DNA from 2 places in the Neorhizobium sp. IRS_2294 genome. Region 1 is predicted to be linked to the other one. Evidence: riboswitches for the same ligand, from Rfam matches in the RefSeq annotation. Region 1 holds a riboswitch; the other holds the start of a gene.
What was found. Region 1 has a riboswitch for S-adenosylmethionine ahead of ACQY1K_RS01995 (O-succinylhomoserine sulfhydrylase). Riboswitches for the same ligand answer to the same signal wherever they lie in the genome.

Region 1 (9,935 bases):
TCTTTTCGAGCGCTTGCGCCGCACTTCCCACACCGCCGACGCCGATGATCGGCAGATCCTTGCCGACCCGCTGGCGCATCTTGGCAAGCACGGTCGTGGAGCGTGAAAACAGCGGCGCGCCGGAAAGGCCGCCCGCTTCTTTCGCCTGGGTCTGGTTGCGCAGACCGTCACGTGCCAGTGTCGTGTTGGAGACGATCAGACCATCCAGAGCATGGGACGTAGCTTCTGCCGCGACGTCGTCCATTCCCTCTTCGGTCAGATCCGGCGCGATTTTCAGGAAGATCGGCACGGAACGGCCATGGCGGGTCGCCTCTTCGTCACGCACGGACAGGATTGCCTCGAGCAGTGCCTTCAGACTGTCGCGCGCCTGCAGGTCGCGCAGGCCGGGCGTGTTGGGCGACGAGATATTGGCTGTGAAATAGGTGGCAAGGCCGTAGAATTTGCGGATACCGGCGACGTAATCGGCGATACGGTCCTCTGCATCCTTGTTGGCGCCGATATTGACACCGACGATGCCGCTTGCGCCTCTACGGGCCGAAAGTCGCTGGAACGCCGCCTCGTGGCCCTCGTTGTTGAAGCCGAGCCGGTTGATGATGCCGCGATCCTCAACGAGCCTGAAGATACGCGGCTTGTCGTTGCCGGCCTGCGGCTTCGGCGTCACGGTACCGACCTCGGTAAATCCGAAGCCGAGCTTCAGGGCCGCATCCGGCACTTCGGCATTCTTGTCGTAGCCGGCGGCAAGCCCGATCGGGTTTTCAAAGCGGATGCCGGCGATGGTCTGGGCGAGCCGCGGATCGGCTTTCAGGCTGCAGGCGGGTACGACACCGCTTTTCAGCGCTGCGACCGACAGGCCGTGGGCCTTTTCCGGATCGAAGACGAACAGACTGCGCGACGCAAACGCCGAAAAGGGCCGCATCACTGTACCGATCATGGCATTTTCTCCGGAAAGGCATGCTGGCCGTCAACGCCGATCAGCAGCGGCATTTCCCACAGCACGGCCGAAAACGGCAGGAAGCCGTAAAGGTGGGGGAAAAGATCGCCACCGCGAGAGGGTTCGAATTTGAGGGCATCGCCCAGAACCAGCGTGTTGACGGCGACCAGCATCAGGCCCGTCAGACCGGCGAAATGCCGCTTGGCCGTTTCGCGCGCCTGGGACCCGGTGGAGAAATGGATGTAGCCGTCGCGCAGGTCGATTTCCGCACCTTCGAAGCGGCCGGTCTCCTTGGCCTTGCGCCAAAGTGAATCGGGTACGATCTTGTAGACGATATCGGGCATCACGAACTCCCATAGTCCGGCTCTGATCTATGATCGGCACCGTTTGCCGCAAAGGGCGTTGATTGTCCATGGTGCAATGAGGAGGAAGGATCATGAAAAGGATCACTGCGACACGAGTCTTTGTAACCGTTGCGCTCTCGACGCAGGTGCTTTCGCTGCCGGCTCAAGCGCAAGACGACCGGCGGTTCCAGCTGGAGCGGACCGAACAGGGCATCGTGCGGCTGGATACGCAAACCGGCGCGATGTCGCTGTGCAACGACACCGACGGAGAACTGGTCTGCCGCATGGCACCGGACGAGCGGGCCGCCTATGAAAAGGAACTGGATCTGCTCGAAAAACGCGTGACCGCGCTGGAACAGCGTCTTGCCGATCGCCCCAAGACCTTTCCTGATGACGATGCTGTCGACCGGTCGCTCTCGATCATCGAGCGGTTCATGCGCGGCGTCATGTCGTTGGTGCGGGAATTTGGCGGTGAGCCGCAACCGGACAGGACCTGAGTCATGCTATTTTGCAGACTTGTGTCGCGCCACACTCGGCGCTACACATTAGGTATTACAGGGAAAGCACGACTATGCCTTTGGGAGGGGGCGTGGACATGCAGACACTCAACATCATCATCGCCGACGACCATCCGCTTTTCCGCGGTGCGCTGAAACAGGCGATACAAGGCGTTGCCGACGAAATTGTCATCATCGAAGCGGGCGACTTCGATGCGGCGAGAACAGCGGCGCAAGACAATCCCGAAACCGATCTCATGCTGCTCGACCTTGCCATGCCGGGCGTGAGCGGATTTGCGGGCCTGACGTCGCTCAGGTCGGCCTTTCCGGCGCTACCGGTGATCATCGTTTCAGCCACGGACGATCGCAGCACGATCAGGCGGGCGCTCGATCTGGGCGCTTCCGGCTTCATTTCCAAATCCTGCGGGCTGGACGATATCAGGGCCGGAATACAGGCCGTGCTGGAAGGCGATATCTGGGTGCCGAAAGGCGAGACATCGCAGAGCGAGGAAGACGCCGCAAGATCAGACATTCTCGACCGTCTGCGGACGCTGACGCCCCAGCAGCACCGGGTTCTGTCGATGCTTGGCGAAGGCCTGCTCAACAAGCAGATCGCCTACGAGCTGGGCGTCTCGGAGGCGACCATCAAGGCGCATGTCTCGGCTATTCTTTTGAAGCTGAACGTCGATAGTCGCACCCAAGCCGTCATCAAGCTCGGCCGGCTCAACATGGCCATGGTGGCGTAGGATAGCAGCAAAGGATTTTATTCCTTTTCTGCTTTACGAAATCCCCCTGCTGGGCTAAATTCTGCGACGAGCAAGCGGAGATCGCTCATCTCCGGGCGGCGGCCTTGAGGGCCGGTATCCTTGACGCTTGCATCCAACGGGACTGATCGGCAATGGCAGGCGGAAGGCGGCAACGGCTGTTTCCTCTTGTGCCGGGGGCAGGGACGACGATGCTGTCACATGAGACGATATGGATCGCGATCGACACGCTGGCTGAGCGTCATCAGCTGTCGCCGTCCGGGCTTGCCCGACGCGCAGGACTGGATCCGACCTCGTTCAACAAGTCGAAACGGCTTGGCCCCGACGGACGACTGCGATGGCCCTCGACGGAATCGATTGCCAAAGTTCTGGAAGCGACCGGCGCAACGGTCGATCAGTTCATGAGCTATCTGCCGCATGCGATGGGCAGGTCGCAACTTCCCGACGGCAATTTTCCATCCCAGAACGGCACGATCCCGCTGCTCGGCTTTGCCCAGGCCGGCTCCGGCGGCTTTTTCGACGATGGCGGTTTTCCTGCCGGACAGGGCTGGGATGTGGTGGAGTTTCCCGTCGATCCTGCTCGAAAAGCCGGTGTCTACGCGCTCGAGGTCCAGGGCGATTCCATGATGCCGCTCTATCGGGACGGCGACGTGCTGATCGTCGAGCCCGGCGCACAGGTTCGGCGTGGCGACCGCGTGGTGTTGAAAACCCGCGAGGGCGAAGTGATGGCGAAAGTTCTGGCGCGCCAGAGTGCGCGCCTGATCGAGCTTCTGTCGCTCAACCCCGAACACGCGAACCGTTCCTTCGACACGGCCGATGTGGAATGGATGGCACGGATCATCTGGGCGAGCCAGTAAGCCGCGTTGCATTCAACGTATCTTGAGAAAAAATTCCTTGGTCTCAGTAGAGGCCGTTCGGGAAATAGCGCAGGTAGAGTTCCTGCAGGCGGCCGTTGCGCGACAATTCGGCCAGCGCCTGATCAAAGGCGGCGGCAAGGGTCGGATCGTTTCTGCGGACCATGATGGTCAGGCCTTCGCCTAGAAATTTCTGCGACAGGTAGGGGCCGTCGAACAGGCTGCAACAGGTCTCCGATGCCTCGCTTGCGACCCAGAAAGGCAGGCGAAGGCCATCGGCAAAGACCGCATCGACTTGTCTCTCCTTCAGCGCTGCCAGCATGTCCTCGTAACTGTCGAACGGCTTTTGCGTGATCTTCGGGAAGAACGCTATTAGCATCGCCTCATGCGCCGTTCCCTTGACGACACCGACCGGACGATCGCTGAGGTCCGATACCGTGGTCGCAGCCAGTGTCGCCGCGTTGTTGCGGGCAAACCTTGCCGGGATACCGAGATAGGGCCTGGAAAACAGAAAGCGCTGCCGCAGCGACGGAGTTGCGGCGACCGCTGCCATCACGGCCTCCCCGCCCCCGTCTTCCAGGGTCTTTTCGAGATCCGCGAAGGGCATGGCCTGAATCTGGCACTTTGCCTCGATCTTCAGGACCGTGCAAATCTCGCGGGCGAGATCGATGTTGAAGCCTGACAGCCGGCCCGATTGATCTGCGAAATTGAAAGGGGGGAAATCAACAGTCGTCAGGATGCGCACGCGCAGGATTGTCGACATATCCTGGCGCTCCACGCGTTCTCGTGCGTCAAACATCAGCGGAAGCTGGGTCGCCGGGGTAGAAGGCGGAGCGGTGGAGGCCGCAAGTGCCTGCGTTGCGGACAGAAGTCCGTATATCACCACCACCAAGAGCTGCATAAACTTGAAAACACCACTGCTTTTTAGGGATGTAATCAGGTATCGCATCTTTATGATCCGTGTGGGGCAATAGGGGTTCGTCTGCGGACGGTGTAGCAGCAACATGCGCTCAGAGGAACATGCTTCGCAGCCGACCTATCACGACGAAACGGGGGCGCCGCCGACCGACGAGATCGAGTCCGGGCAATTGCTCGACTTTCGTCCCGGCATCCAGGTCGAGCTGACAGCGCTTGCGGCCCTCGGTTTCTCGAAACCGTTGATCGCCACGCTGGCTGGCCTCTCCAGGCAAAACGGGACGACGGTCGAGGCCGAGCTTCTGGCATGCGGCGACGTGAGGGAAGACGCCTATTACGGTGCCATCGCCCGTCTGCTGCGACTTCCCTTCGTCTCGTCGCTCGATCCCGCGCTTGTCGTTATCCTGCCCTCGACCGACGCCCAGCTGACACGCCCGACCATGGTGAGGATCGCCCATCGCAACAAGGCGCAGGAAATCGCCATCGTGCCGGAGGCGGCGCGACTTTCGCAGATTGCGGCAACGCTTGCGACCCTGCCGCTTGTGGGCCGCGATCTCGTCATCACCACGCCGAGCGCCATTCGCGAATCCGTCTGGAAAGCCGATGCAGCGCGCCGCATCCGCGAGACCACGAATACCCTGTTCGAGCAGAGACCCCTGCTGTCGGCCCGCGTTGTGCTCGCAGGCCACCAGGGCTTTTACGGTGGGTCGTTTCTGACGACCCTTGCCTGTCTCCTGCTGATTGCACCGATCGATACGCTGCTTGCGCTGCATATCGTCCTGTCGCTCACCTATTTCTCGACGCTCTGTCTTCGGCTTTCGGCGATGATCCGGCAAACGTTGGTGGCGCCTGAACGCGTGCCAGTCGCTCCACCGTTCGGGCTGCTGCCGCGTTACACTATTCTGGTCGCACTCTACCGCGAAGAGGACATGGCCGAGCAGTTGGTCGCAAGCCTCAAGCGGCTGGACTGGCCCGCATCTCTGCTCGACATCAAGTTCGTATGCGAAATCGACGACCGGCAGACGATCGAAGCCTTGAAGGCGCTTGAGCCTGGCCCCCAGTTCGAGATCGTCGAAGTGCCGGCCTATGGTCCGCGGACGAAGCCAAAGGCTCTCACCTATGCGCTGAAAGGTGCGCGCGGCGAATTCACGGCAATCTACGACGCCGAGGACAGGCCGCACCCGCTACAACTCCGCGAGGCGTACCGGCGGTTTCGCGCGGCACCATCCGAACTCGCCTGCCTGCAGGCACCACTGATCATCACCAACGCCCGGGAAAGCTGGTTGAGCGCGTTGTTTTCGCTCGAATATGCAGCGCTGTTTCGCGGCCTTTTGCCGATGCTCGGGAGAATGAACATGCCGCTTCCACTCGGCGGCACGTCCAACCATTTCCGCACCAGCGCGCTGATCGCAGCCGGCGGATGGGATCCGTACAACGTGACGGAAGACGCCGATCTTGGCATGCGGCTCTACCGGCTCGGCTTTACCGCCGACGTGATGCGGCACCAGACTCTGGAGGACGCGCCCTTATCGATCAAGGTGTGGACGTCGCAGAGAAGCCGCTGGTTCAAGGGCTGGCTGCAAACCTGGCTGGTGCTGATGCGCGACCCGGCGCGGCTGATCGGCGAAATCGGCATCAAGCCTTTCTGCGTGATCCAATTGCTGGTGGGCGGCATGCTTTTGTCATCGCTGCTGCATCCGCTGATCCTCGTCTTTCTCGGCGTCGGCTTCTCGGCAATGCTGCGGGCGCCGATCGACACGCTGCCGGTCGAGGTCGTCGGCCTGTTCGCGATCGACTTCACCAACATTCTCGGCAGCTATCTCATCTTCCTCGGCCTCGGCATCGGATCGATGACCAACCACGAAAAGCGCCTCGTCGGCCGTCGCTGGGTTGCGGTGCCGCTCTACTGGATGATGACATCCTTCGCCGCCTGGAAGGCGCTGTGGGAACTCAGGACAAAGCCGTTCCACTGGAGCAAGACACCCCACATGCCGCGACGGAAGGAGAGCTGATCGGGAGGGGGATTGGAGCGGGTGAAGGGAATCGAACCCTCGTATTCAGCTTGGGAAGCTGCTGCTCTACCATTGAGCTACACCCGCGTCGGGGGAAGGTTTCCAACAATGGGCCTTGTCTGTCAAGGTCGCCGGGGTGGAAGCGTCCGGGGATGTCCTAGCTGCGGAAATGCTTGGAGAGTTTGAGGCCCTGCGCCTGATAGTTCGAGCCGAGGCCGGAGCCGTAGAGGCCCTGGGGTTCTTCCAGCATGTGTTCGTAGACGAGGCGACCGACGATCTGGCCGTCTTCGAGGATGAACGGGACCTCGTGGCTGCGCACCTCTAGGACTGCGCGGCTGCCGCGGCCGCCGGCGGCCTCGTGGCCGAAGCCGGGGTCGAAGAAGCCGGCGTAATGGACGCGGAATTCGCCGACCAGCGGGTCGAACGGTGTCATTTCGGCCGCGTAGAGCGGTGGCACATGGACGGCCTCGCGCGAGACGAGGATGTAGAATTCATCCGGATCCAGAATCAGTTCGTTGCGGCCGCGGCTGTGGATCGGCTCCCAGAAATCGAACAGATCATGCTGGGCCTTCTTGTCGACATCGACGACGGCCGTGTGGTGCTTGCCGCGGTAGCCGATCAGGCCATCGTTGTCGCCGGCAAGGTCGATCGATAGCGCTATGCCGCCGCCGGAAATGTTCGGCTGCGCGGCGGCGACCAGCGTTTCGGCTCCATGCAGCGCCAACAGCTCCGGCTCCTGCAGAAGGGCGTTGCCGACGCGGAAGCGGATCTGCGACAGGCGCGAGCCTTGGCGCACGACGATCGGAAATGTGCGCGGGGAAATTTCGAGATAGAGCGGACCGCGATAGCCTGAAGGGATCTTGTCGAACTCCTGGGCGCGATCGGTGATGACGCGGGTAAAGATATCGAGGCGGCCGGTGGAGCTTTTCGGATTGGCCGAAGCCGACATCTCGGCCGGCAGATCGAGGCTTTCCATCAGCGGCACGATATAGACGCAGCCGGTTTCGAGGACGGCGCTTTCGGAGAGATCGATGACGTGCAGGCTGAGGCGCTCGAGCTTGTCGGACACGAGGCTCATCGGCCCCGGCATGAACGAGGCGCGCACGCGAAACGCCTTCTGCCCCAAGCGCAGATCAAGGCTCGCCGGCTGGATCTGGTCCTGATCAAGCGCCCTCTCGGACTTCAGCCGTCCTTGTTCGAAGAGCGCCGCAATTGCGCGGTCCGCCAGAATTCCCGTTTCGCGAGCCATCATGTCTCTTTCAGATTTTGGGGGCGACAAAACCAAATGCGGACCATTGACGCAAGCGGAAGCGAGGCGTAAGGCAGCTTTATCCCGTGGTGATTTGGCCGGTCGGCTTGCAGCCACGTTAAACAAGTGGCTAAAAAGACCGGGTTGAAAACCGGTCTGCGATTGCGGCCGGTTTTTTTTGTATCACGAAGGTGATGAACACATGAGCAAATCCCCGAACAAGAACTGGCGCCCGGCCACCACGCTCGTCCATGGCGGCACGCTGCGCTCGCAATATGGCGAGATGTCGGAAGCCATCTACCTGACGCAGGGCTTCGCCTACGACAGTTCAGAAGCCGCCGAGGCCCGTTTCAAGGGCGAGGCCGACGGCTATATCTATGCCCGCTACGGCAGCCCCACCAACGACATGTTCGAAAAGCGCATGTGTGCGCTGGAGGGTGCAGAAGAAGCCCGCGCCACCGCCTCCGGCATGGCCGCCATCACGGCAGCGCTCATGTGCCAGCTTCGCGCCGGCGACCATATCGTTGCCGCGCGGGCCCTGTTCGGTTCCTGCCGCTGGGTTGTCGAAACGCTCGCCCCGCGCTACGGCATCGAATGCACGCTGGTGGACGGTCGCGACCTTGCCAACTGGGAAGCGGCGATCAAGCCCAACACCAAGGTGTTTTTCCTGGAAAGCCCGACAAACCCGACGCTGGAAGTGATCGACATTGCCGGCGTTGCCAAGCTTGCCAATCAGGTCGGCGCCCGTCTGGTGGTCGACAATGTGTTTGCAACGCCGCTCTTCCAGCGGCCGTTGGAACTCGGCGCCCATGTGGTCGTCTATTCCGCCACCAAGCATATCGACGGCCAGGGCCGCAGCCTTGCCGGCGTCATCCTTTCGGACCGCGAATGGGTTCTGGAGCACCTGCAGGACTATTATCGCCATACCGGTCCGGCAATGTCGCCGTTCACGGCATGGACACTGATCAAGGGGCTGGAAACGCTGCCGATCCGTGTTGCCCAGCAGACGTCGAATGCGGCAAAGATCGCCGATTTCCTGGCCGAGCAGTCCAAGGTCGCGAAAGTGATCTATCCCGGTCGCAAAGACCATCCGCAGGCCGATATCATCGCCAAGCAGATGACGGGCGGATCGACGCTGGTCTGTTTCGAGCTGAAGGGCGGCAAGGAAGCGGCCTTCAAGCTGCAGAATGCCATGGAGGTGGTCACCATCTCCAACAATCTCGGCGACACCCGCTCGATCATCACGCATCCGGCAACGACGACGCACAAAAACCTCAGCGACGAAGCCCGTACGGAACTGGGAATTTCGCCCGGCACCGTGCGCTTTTCGGCCGGCATCGAGGATGCGGACGACCTGCTGGAAGATTTCGCGCAGGCGCTGAAGCAGATCTGATCGACTTTACGCCGAACGATGGGTAGACCCGGAACGCTCCGGGTTTACCATATCAGTTATCCCTATCATCAAGAACGCGACATTGCCTCAGATGCAAGCCGCGAGAATTCTTGACCTTTCTCCCCCACTGTACGATATCGGCACGATGAGCAATCTTGAGGTGCCAATGTACCGCGCCCGCACCAGAGACATAGACGTCGCCGTCGAGCCCTATTATCTCGAGGAGCAGTCGAGCCCCGAGGACAGTCGTTATGTCTGGGGATACCGGATCGTCATCGAGAACAAGTCCTCGATCAGCGTCACGCTCGTGCACCGCTACTGGAACATCACGGACGAAAACGGGATCGTCGACGAGGTCGACGGACCAGGCGTCGTTGGCGACCAGCCGCGACTGGAGCCGGGCGACAGCTATGAATATTCGTCCGGGTGCCCGCTCGACACGCCATCCGGCGTCATGTTCGGCACCTACGATATGAAGACGGACGAAGGCGAGACTTTCAAAGTCGACATTCCCGCCTTCTCGCTGGATTCACCAGGCGTCGTGCGCGTTCTGAACTGACCCGCAAAGCGGATCAGGCGCTTTCGAATTCTTCCGTCACGAACTTGTAGGTGGTCGAGCAGAACTCGCAGGTTACCGCGATTTCTCCATCTTCCACACTCGCGTGGATTTCTTCCGCAGAGAAGCCGTCCAGCACGCCCTTGATCTTGTCGCGCGAGCAGCTGCAGCGGTCGAACACCGTCTGCGGATCATAGACCCGCACGCCGCGCTCGTGGAACAGCCGGAACAGCAGCCGTTCGATCGCCACCTGCGGATCGGTCAGCTCGTCCGTATCGATGGTGCCGACCAGCGTGCTCGCCTCTAACCAGGCATCGTCCTCGACTTCGACGGCATCGCGTTCGTCACCGTCGCCGCCATGCAGGTCGGGCTGGCGCATGCGCTCAGGCGCCTGCGGAAGGAACTGGGCGACAAGTCCGC
Region 2 (9,935 bases), 700 kb from region 1:
GAAACGCCACGAAGTGTTTGACGTGCTCGGGAGTTTTTCAATGCTGGACATGCTGGTTGTGGGTGGTGGTTATGTGGGCCTTGCGGCGGCGGTCGCGGTCAAGCAGGCGGCGCCGCATCTGGAGGTCCAGGTCGTCGAGGCCGCACCGGCCGGTGTCTGGGAAAAGGACGAGCGAGCCTCCGCGATCATCGCGGCCGCCAGCCAGATGCTCGACATCCTCGGCACCTGGGACGAAATATTGCCGCACGCCCAGCCGATCAACCGGATGATCGTCACCGACAGCCGGACATCCGATCCGGTCCGCCCGGTCTTTCTCACCTTCGACGGCACGATCCAGGCAGGCAGGCCGTTTGCCCATATGGTGCCGAACGTCGCGATGGTGCGCGCCCTGCGCGGTGCCGCCGAACGGCTCGGCGTATCGATCCGTCACAGCCTTTCCGCCACCGGCTTCGAGACGACCGCAACGCATACGACCGTGAAATTTTCCGATGGCTCGACCGAGGAAACCCGCCTTCTCGTTGCCTGCGACGGCGTGCGCTCGAAGCTGCGCGACATGGCCGGTATCCGCACTGTCAACTGGACATACGACCAGTCCGGCATCGTCGCGACGGTTGCCCATGAACGCGACCACGAAGGCGTGGCGGAAGAGCATTTCCTGCCGTCCGGCCCGTTCGCCATCCTGCCGCTCACCAACAATCGCTCGTCGCTGGTCTGGACGGAGCGCACCGATGCCGCCGAGCGCCTGATGGCATCGGACGACTTGATCTTCGAGGAAGAGCTGCAGCGGCGCTTCGGCCACAAGCTGGGCGAGATCCGGCTGGTCGGCGGTCGCAAGGCCTATCCGCTCAGCCTCACCCTGTCGCGTGCCTTTGTCGCACCGCGCTTCGCGCTTGCCGGCGATGCCGCCCACGGCATTCATCCGATCTCCGGCCAGGGTCTCAACCTCGGCTTCAAGGATGTCGCAGCGCTTGCCGAGACGATCGTCGAGGCGGATCGCCTCGGCCTCGACATCGGCTCGCTCAATGTGCTCGAGCGCTACCAGTCGTGGCGGCGTTTCGATACGTTCCGGATGGGCGTGACGACGGATGTGCTGAACCGGCTGTTTTCAAACGACGTCACGCCGATCCGCATCGCCCGCGATTTCGGCTTGGGCGTCGTGGAGCGGCTTCCGAAGATCAAGGATTTCTTCATCGGTCAGGCCGCCGGAACGACGGTGAAGGACAACCCGAAACTGCTGAGCGGCCGATCGATCTGAAGGTTGCTCACGGCTCGATCTGAAGGCTAGTCCTCGAGCTTGCGGGCTTCCGACATGAGCATGATCGGGATCCCGTCGCGGATCGGATAGGCAAGGCGCGCGCCTTGCGACACGAGCTCGTTGTTTTCGCGATCGAGTGACAGCCTGCCCTTGGTCAGCGGACAGACGAGAAGATCGAGCAGTTTCGGGTCCACCTTGCTGAGTTTTTCGTCCATGACCGGCCTTTGCCCTACTGCAGCACGTTCGCTGTCCCGGACCCTTGCGCGAGCAGGATCTCGGTGATTGCGATCAACGTATCAGCCCGGCTCTTCAGATCCGGTGCCTCCAGAAGCGCCTGCTTCTCGGCAGGGCCAAAGGGCGACATCATCGACAGCGAATTCACCAGCGTCCGGTTTCCGGCCCGCTCGATGCTTTCCCAGTCCGCCTCCAGCTTGTTGGCGTCGAGATAGGCCTTGAAGACCCGCAGCAGTTCCGGCCGATTGACGGCTTTTTCGTCATCCTCGTCGGTCAGATCGGACAGGAAAGGAGCGTGTCTGAATTTGCGGAACGGATGGCCGCCACCGATCTCATCGAGCAGCCTGAAGCGGCAGATCCCGCTGAGCGAAATGATGTAGCGGCCATCGCCGGTTTCGGCAAAGGACGTGATCCGGCCGGCGCAACCGATCGACGACAGCGCCGAGCGCCCGCCGCCGAGCGGCTCGTCCGGTTCCATCAATGATGGCTGCACGATGCCGATCAACCTGTCGCCCGCAAGCGCTGCATCGAACAGGGACAGATAACGCGGCTCGAAGATATTGAGAGGAAGCTGGCCTCCCGGCAGGAGCAAAGCCCCAGTCAGCGGAAAGACCGGGATCGTTTCCGGAAGATCCTCCCGCTTCAGATAGCGCGCGTTTCCCACATGCATTGGTCCGATACCTCCCAGACCACATTCACCGGACAAAAATGTCTGTCCGAATCTGGCCGTTGTCCAAACCTGGCCGTTCAGCCAAACCGATAAAACTAATGTGGGGCATCGTCGCCGGAACGCAAGGCTGCGATCCGGCTTAGCGATCAATCGGCAACACAATCAGGAGAACAGGATCGACGAAAGGCGGCGGCGCCCGGAAATCGTAGCCGGATCTTTCGGGCCCCAGACCTCGAAGAATTGCAGCAGCTGGCGGCGCGCCCCATCGTCGTCGAACGTGCGGTCCTTGCGCATGATGGTCAGCAGGTGATCGGCCGCCTTTTCGCGTTCGCCCTGGACGTTGAGGATCTTGGCGAGGCTCACGCGGGCCTCGTGATCGTCGGGGTTGGCGGCAAGCTGCTGCTCGAGTGCAACAGGGTCACCCAGTTTGCGGGCTTCCTCGATTTGCTCCAGCTTCTTGGCGACCGCCTGTATTGCGGGATCGGCAGCCATCTCTTCGGGCAGGGAGGCGAGCATCTCGCCGGCGCGGGCCGTTTCGCCCATGCCGATCAGGCACTGCATCATGCCGGCCGCAGCCTTGGGGTTTTCCGGGTCGGCCTGCAGCACGGCGCCGTAGAGCTGTGCGGCACCCTGGATATCGTCCTGTCCGAGCAGGGTTTCCGCATCGCCGAGCACCGCCTCGATCTCGGCCGCCTGGTCCATGCCCTCTGGACCTGCGACCTTTTCGATGAACTCGCGGATCTGGCTTTCCGGAATGGCACCCATGAACCCGTCGACCGGACGGCCATCGGCAAAGGCGATCACGGCCGGGATCGACTGGATCCCGAGCTGTCCCGCGATCGAAGGATGGTCGTCAATGTTCATCTTGACGAGCCTGACGCGACCCTGGGCTTCGTTGACGACCTTTTCGATGACGGGCGTCAGCTGCTTGCACGGACCGCACCAGGGCGCCCAGAAATCGACGAGAACCGGCTGGCTGCGCGATGCCTCGATCACGTCCTTGCCGAAGCCTGCGGTTGTCGTGTCCGAGATATAGCTACCGGCAGCAGCAGGGGCAGAGGAAGCCGCGGGCGCTGGGGCCGCTGCAGGCGTCGAACCGAAGTTCACCGTCGCGTTTTGGCCGCCGTAGTTACCGGCGCCATAGGAGCCACCATAAGGATTGTTTGTGCCGCTCATGAAAGTGTTCTCCCGGAAAAAGTCCAATCGGCACACGGCCGATGCGCATTATGTCTTACTCTGAATTGCAAAGATCGTATGTCAGCCCGTCACTTTCAAGACAAGCGGCGTATGGCCCGTCGCCTCCAGAAAGCGGATAAGATCGTCGCGACCGATCGACGTCGTCGCATCGTTTGAGAGTGGATGGCCATTGATCACCTCTTCGCGCATGAGGTCTTCGTCGAGCACGAACGTGACGTTGTTATCCGTGTCGTTCAGCGCGCCGAACACGGTGACGGAGCCCGGCACGACGCCGAGAAATTCCAGCATCTTTTCAGGATTGCCGAACGAGACGCGACTGGACGCACCGATCACCTTGTGGACGGTCTTTAGATCGACGCTGGCGTTTTCTTCGACCGTGATGACGAAGAACTGGTCCTTCTTGTCTTTGACGAACAGGTTCTTGGTATGCCCGCCCGGGATCTCGTCACGCAGACTGGCTGATTCCGATACCGTAAACACCGGTGCATGCGCTTTCGTCTTGTGGGCAATATCGAGGCTATCGAGAAAGGCGAACAGGTCTTCTGCAGTTTTTGGCATGATCGATCTTGGCTGCTCTTGAGGTGTTGGCCCCGGCCGGCGGGGTAAGGATGGCGGACTATAGACAGATTGTTCGGACCGGCCAAGATGCACGCTTTGGCGCAAACCCTTGTTTCGCAGGGGCTTTCGAAGCTCCTGAAAAATTCTTCATCGAGATCGTCATTTCCCTGTTGCATTTGAAAAAAGTCTGGGCCATATACCGCCCGTCGCCGGCAACGAGCGGCACCGACGATCCAGACTACCACCGGGTCGACGGTTTATGAGCGGGTGTAGCTCAGTGGTAGAGCACAACCTTGCCAAGGTTGGGGTCGAGGGTTCGAATCCCTTCGCCCGCTCCAAATTCTCCCAAAAAACAAAAATATAACGACGGCGCGGCCGGGCCAAGGCTCAGCATTGTCGGTCCTATGTCCGCCACCAGTAGCGGGACAGAGGCCACCTTGTGGCAGCCTCCGCTCTCACGGCCTCAGCTCTTCGAAAAAACATAGTCGGTTTCCTGTCGCAGGGTTTCGCCGGGGCGAAGCACTGCATTGGGGAAAGTCTCGTGGTTGATGGCGTCCGGCCAGACCTGGGTTTCCAGGCAGAAGCCGGCGTAAGGCGCATAGTGGCGGCCTTCCATGCCGGGCACCGGCAAGGCGAGCTTGAAGCCCGCGTAGAACTGGATCCCCGGCTCCGTGGTGCGCACTTCGAGCTGCACGCCCGAATACAGGCTGCGGGCAAGCGCCACCGAGCGCTTGGCGGTCCTTTCCTCCGAGAGGCAGTAGTTGTGATCGAACGGCACCTGCTCGCCATCGGCACCGGTCCGCTGGATCGGACCCATCTCCCTCAGGTCGAACGTGGTGCCGGCAAGCGGCATCAGGACGCCGGTCGGCACCATCCGTTCATCCACCGCCGTCAGCTCAGCCGCGGCGATCATCATGTCGTGGCCGAAAATGTCGGGACGACCGTCGAGGTTGAAATAGGAGTGCTGGCAGACGTTGGCGGGCGTCGGCTGGTCGGTCACAGTGTCGTAGATCACCGAAAGCACCCCGTCTTCCATCAGCTGGTAGGTCGCAGTGACGGTGCAGTTGCCGGGATATCCGGCGCGTCCGTCCGGGTCGGTGATCTGCAGCACGACTCGGTCTTCCGCGTGATCGACGATCGACCAGATGCGCCGGGCGATACCGTCGGATCCGCCGTGCAGATGGGTTACGCCGTCTTCGTTGAGTTCCAGCTGGTATTCTGTGCCGTCGATCGAGAAGCGGCCATCGCCGATGCGATTGGCACAGCGACCAGGCGTGGCGCCGAAATAGGGCGAGTAGGCCTCATAGTCTGCGAAATTGTCGAACCCCAGCACCAGAGGCGGCTCGTGGCCGGCAAGCCGCAGATCCTGGATAACCGAACCCCAGGTGAGAACCTGGGCTGTCAGCCCGCCGCCCGACAGCGTGATCCGGTGCACCGCCTCGCCGCTCTTCGTCGTGCCGAAAATCTCGAATTCATGACCCGTCATAACCCATCTCCCGAATGTTTGCGGCAAACTGCGTGATTTCGGTCAAAGCTGCAACGAGGCCAGCCGAAAAATCCGTCAGGCTCTCATCCAGCAAGGATGACGGGGCAGAAACCGGTCTCGATCACTCGGTGCCGATTTTTTCGAGGTCGTAAGGCGTCGTCTGGTAGATCTCGTTAATCCAGTTTCCAAACAGCAGATGCGCATGACCGCGCCAGCGGTTGAGCGGAGCCAGCGTATCGTCGTTGTGCGGAAAATAGTCGTGCGGCATCTTGATGGGGATGCCGGCATCGACATCGCGGAAATACTCGTCGGCAAGCGAGGTGGAATCGTATTCGACGTGGTTAAACATGAACAGCCGCCGTCCGGCCCGCTCATGCACGAGGCAGAGGCCCATTTCGTCTGATTCCATCAGGATCTCGAGGTCACTGCCGGCCTTTTCAACATCCTCCCGACGAACTTCCGTCCAGCGCGACACCGGCACCTGGAAATCGTCGGAGAAGCCGTTGAGGTAGACGGAGGCCGGCGACAGGTTGCGGTGGCGATAGACCCCAAACGCCTTTTCCTTCAGCCCGTGCTTCGGAACGCCGTGGAAATGATAGATCGCGGCCATCGCCCCCCAGCAGACATTCATGGTGGAATGCACGTTGGTGGTGGTCCAGTCGAAAATTTCCTTCATCTCCTGCCAGTAGGTGACGTCTTCGTAGGGCAGGGTTTCTACCGGCGCGCCGGTGATGATGAAACCGTCGAATTTGCGGTGCTTCACCTCTTCCCACGTCTCGTAGAACGACAGGAGATGTTCTTCCGACGTGTTCTTGGCCTTGTGGCCGCCGATGCGAACCAGGGAAAACTCGACCTGCAGCGGCGAGGCGCCGACAAGGCGCGCCATCTGCACCTCGGTCTTGATCTTGTTCGGCATGAGATTGAGGAGGCCGATCTGCAGCGGCCGGATGTCCTGGCGCACGGCCATCGTTTCGGTCAGCACCCGCACGCCCTCGGAAACGAGCGTATTGAAGGCAGGCAGCGTATCGGGGATCTTGATCGGCATCTCTTCAACCCAAAAACAAAAAGCCGGCACGAAAAATCGCAGCCGGCCCGTGGGAAGTTTTGGAAACTCTTCTCGCGGCCCTTTAGCGACTTTTTTTACGTGGCTGCAAGCCGGCCGGCCAAATCACCACGGAATTTCGACTTTTCAAATAATCCTTGCCACGCCCGCCGTCAATGGCAGCAAAAATACCCGCTTTCGCCGCATCAATGCGACACGCGCCTTTCCCTTGTCAGCCGGTTTAGGATAAGGGCATGGGCAATGGCCAACTCGACCTTCACGATCCTGCTCGGCGGTGACCTCACCGTAACCGACCGACTGCAAAAGGCAGTTGCCGCAAGCCGCTTCATCGCGGCCGACAGCGGCATGCGCCATGCAGAGGCGCTGGGTGTGATGCCGGAGCTCTGGGTGGGCGATTTCGATTCCTCCGACGCAGACCTGATCGAGCGCTATCCCGATGTCGAGCGCCGGACCTATCCGCCGGAAAAGAACGAGACGGACGGCGAGATTGCAACGGCCGAAGCGATCGAACGCGGCGCGACGCGGCTCATCCTGATCGGCGCACTGGGCGGAGAACGCTCCGACCATGCGCTCCAGCATTTTCTGCATGCGATGAGCCTTGCCGAACGCGGCCATGACGTTTTCCTGACATCCGGCGAGGAAGAGGCCGTGCCGTTTCTCACCGGCACGAGGACGCTCGACCTGCCCAAGGGCGCGTTGTTTTCCGTCATCGGTTTTACCGGCCTTGCAGGCCTCGACATTCTTGGCGCGCGCTATCCTCTCAAGGATTACACGCTGCCCTTCGGCTCTTCCCGCACCGTATCCAACGTTGCAGAAGGGCCGGTCCAATTACATTTACGTGACGGCAAGGCGATGATCCTTGCCCGTCCAAACGATTTTTCCGGAGCATAGACGCCGCATGGCACCGCCTATTCTGAAACTCGACGATATCGTTCTAACCTTCGGCGGCACGCCGCTTCTCAACGGAGCTGCCCTGCAGGTGGAGCCGGGCGACCGCATCTCTCTCGTCGGCCGCAACGGGTCGGGCAAATCGACGCTGATGAAGATCGCCGCCGGCATGGTGGAAGCACAGTCGGGCGAGGTTTTCCGGCACCCCAATGCGACGATCCGCTATCTCGAACAGGCGCCGGATTTCGCTGGTTACAAAACCGTGCAGGCCTATGCGGAAGCGGGGCTTGGACCGGGCGACGACCCCTACCGCGTCACCTATCTGCTGGAGAATCTGGGCCTGACAGGAGAGGAAGATCCGGTCAGGCTTTCCGGTGGCGAGGCGCGACGCGCAGCACTTGTCCGCGTCATGGCACCGGAACCTGATATCCTGATGCTGGACGAGCCGACCAACCATCTCGATCTTCCGACCATCGAATGGCTGGAAGACGAGCTGCGCAAGACCCGCAGCGCACTGGTCGTCATCAGCCATGACCGTCGCTTTCTCGAAAAAGTGTCCAACGCCACCGTCTGGCTGGACCGCGGCACGTCCCGCCGCCTGTCGCGCGGTTTCGGCCATTTCGAAGCCTGGCGCGACCAGGTTCTCGAAGAGGAAGAGATCGAGCAGCACAAGCTCGGCAAGGCAATCGAGCGCGAAGAACACTGGATGCGCTACGGCGTGACCGCAAGGCGCAAGCGCAACATGCGCCGCGTCGGCGAACTGCAGGCCATGCGTGCCGACTACCGTGGCCACAAGGGACCGCAGGGCTCCGTCCAGGCCTCCGTCGCCGAAGGTCGCGAGTCCGGCAAGTTGGTGGTGGAAGCGGAAAACATCACCAAGACCTATGACAAGCCGATCGTTGCGCCATTCTCGATCCGCATTCATCGCGGCGACCGGATCGGCCTGGTTGGTCCGAATGGCGCTGGTAAGACGACGCTTCTCAAGATGCTGACGGGTCAGCTTGCTCCCGACAGCGGCTGGATCAAGCTCGGCACCAATCTCGAAATTGCCACGCTTGACCAGAAGCGCGAGGACCTCGACCCCGCAGATACGCTGTCTCACTACCTGACAGACGGCCGCGGCGAGACGCTGCTAGTCAACGGCGAACAGCGGCATGTGGCGGGCTACATGAAGGATTTCCTGTTCCAGCCGGAACAGATCCGCACGCCGATCAAGAACCTCTCCGGGGGCGAGCGCGCGCGCCTGATGCTGGCCCGCATGCTGGCCAAACCCTCGAATCTTCTGATCCTCGACGAACCGACCAACGACCTCGACATCGAGACGCTGGACCTCTTGCAGGAAATCGTCGCGGGCTATGCCGGCACCGTCATTCTCGTCAGCCATGACCGCGACTTTCTCGATCGGACCGTGACTTCGACGATCGCCCCGACAGACCCGGATGCCCCTGATGGCCGCTGGATCGAATATGCGGGCGGCTATACCGACATGCTGCAGCAGCGCAAAGGCATGGCCGACGAAAAGCGCCGCGCCGATAAGGCGGAAAAGGCGAAAACGGACAGCACTGCTCCGGCTGCCACCAAGTCAAAGGGCAAGCTCTCCTTCAAGCAGAAGTTCGCGCTGGAAAACCTCCCCAAGGACATGGCCAAGGCGCAGGACGAGATCGCTACATCCGAACGGAAGATGGCCGATCCCAAACTCTTCGCCAAAGACCCGTCGGCATTTTCAAAGCTTGCCGCAGAGACGGCAAAACTACGCGATCGTGTCGCCAAAATGGAAGAAGAATGGCTGGAGCTTGAGATGCTCCGAGAACAGATTGAAGGATAGTTAAAGAATTCCTATACTTAACAAATAAATATCCACCGTTTTATTTATCGCGAGCCGGAACAAACATTCCCCGGTGACGTTCGGCATCCATCAAGTGGTCGAAATGCGTAGTGCGGTATGAATGCCGACATGCCGACCAGATGGAAACAAAACGGTTAGGAATGTCCAATGCTGACTAATGTGATGCGTCGTCGGCTGGCGAGTGATGCAATGGAACAGCGCGTTCTGATCGTCGAGGACGAATTCCTGATCGCGCTTGATGTTGCCGAGACTGTCGAGAGCATGGGTCTCAAGGTTGCAGGCTTTGCCAGCGCACGCAAGCACGCCCTGTCGCTCGGTGCATACGCCGATATCGCGCTGGTCGACGTCAATCTCTCCGACGGCCGGACCGGTCCGGAAATCGGACGCGAACTCGCTGCCGAATACGGCCTGACGGTCATCTTCATGACGGCCAATCCGGAAGACGTGAAAGACGGCGTCGAGGGATCGCTCGGCGTTCTGACCAAGCCCGTGATGCCGCATGTGGTAGAGCAGACAATCGACTATGCCATCGCCAACCGTCTCGGCGGCATGGCGATCGTGCCGCGTGACCTCAAGATATTCCGCAACGACTCCCAGTCAGGCTACGCGCTCAACGCGTGAACCTTGTTGCCAAAGAACTACTAGCAAGAAAGCCGTCCGGCACCCCGGGCGGCTTTCTTGCTATCGCGACTGCTATCGCACGATGCCCCTCGGTCCTTGGCCATGAACGCAAGACGG

Region 2: it holds a riboswitch for S-adenosylmethionine, as region 1 does, so the genes downstream of both, metA (homoserine O-acetyltransferase MetA) here and ACQY1K_RS01995 (O-succinylhomoserine sulfhydrylase) in region 1, are expected to answer to the same signal.

Annotation. Positions count from the first base shown of each region.
Region 1 is NZ_CP191439.1:391,082-401,016, reverse strand. Features, by position in the region: gene ACQY1K_RS02040 (quinone-dependent dihydroorotate dehydrogenase) at 1-916, opposite strand, end outside; gene ACQY1K_RS02035 (DUF952 domain-containing protein) at 928-1,275, opposite strand; gene ACQY1K_RS02030 (hypothetical protein) at 1,368-1,772, shown strand; gene ACQY1K_RS02025 (response regulator) at 1,871-2,518, shown strand; gene ACQY1K_RS02020 (S24 family peptidase) at 2,728-3,393, shown strand; gene ACQY1K_RS02015 (transporter substrate-binding domain-containing protein) at 3,437-4,291, opposite strand; gene ACQY1K_RS02010 (glycosyltransferase family 2 protein) at 4,395-6,317, shown strand; tRNA gene ACQY1K_RS02005 (tRNA-Gly) at 6,331-6,404, opposite strand; gene ACQY1K_RS02000 (2'-deoxycytidine 5'-triphosphate deaminase) at 6,475-7,569, opposite strand; SAM riboswitch at 7,643-7,721, shown strand; gene ACQY1K_RS01995 (O-succinylhomoserine sulfhydrylase) at 7,769-8,959, shown strand; gene apaG (Co2+/Mg2+ efflux protein ApaG) at 9,126-9,518, shown strand; gene ACQY1K_RS01985 (Hsp33 family molecular chaperone) at 9,532-9,935, opposite strand, start outside.
Region 2 is NZ_CP191439.1:3,288,860-3,298,794, forward strand. Features, by position in the region: gene ACQY1K_RS15915 (ubiquinone biosynthesis hydroxylase) at 41-1,255, shown strand; gene ACQY1K_RS15920 (Trm112 family protein) at 1,282-1,470, opposite strand; gene ACQY1K_RS15925 (LON peptidase substrate-binding domain-containing protein) at 1,485-2,159, opposite strand; gene trxA (thioredoxin) at 2,322-3,335, opposite strand; gene ACQY1K_RS15935 (prolyl-tRNA synthetase associated domain-containing protein) at 3,417-3,914, opposite strand; gene ACQY1K_RS15940 (hypothetical protein) at 3,965-4,177, shown strand; tRNA gene ACQY1K_RS15945 (tRNA-Gly) at 4,178-4,252, shown strand; gene ACQY1K_RS15950 (aldose epimerase family protein) at 4,378-5,400, opposite strand; gene metA (homoserine O-acetyltransferase MetA) at 5,522-6,445, opposite strand; SAM riboswitch at 6,508-6,585, opposite strand; gene ACQY1K_RS15960 (thiamine diphosphokinase) at 6,704-7,354, shown strand; gene ACQY1K_RS15965 (ABC-F family ATP-binding cassette domain-containing protein) at 7,362-9,176, shown strand; gene ACQY1K_RS15970 (response regulator) at 9,345-9,818, shown strand.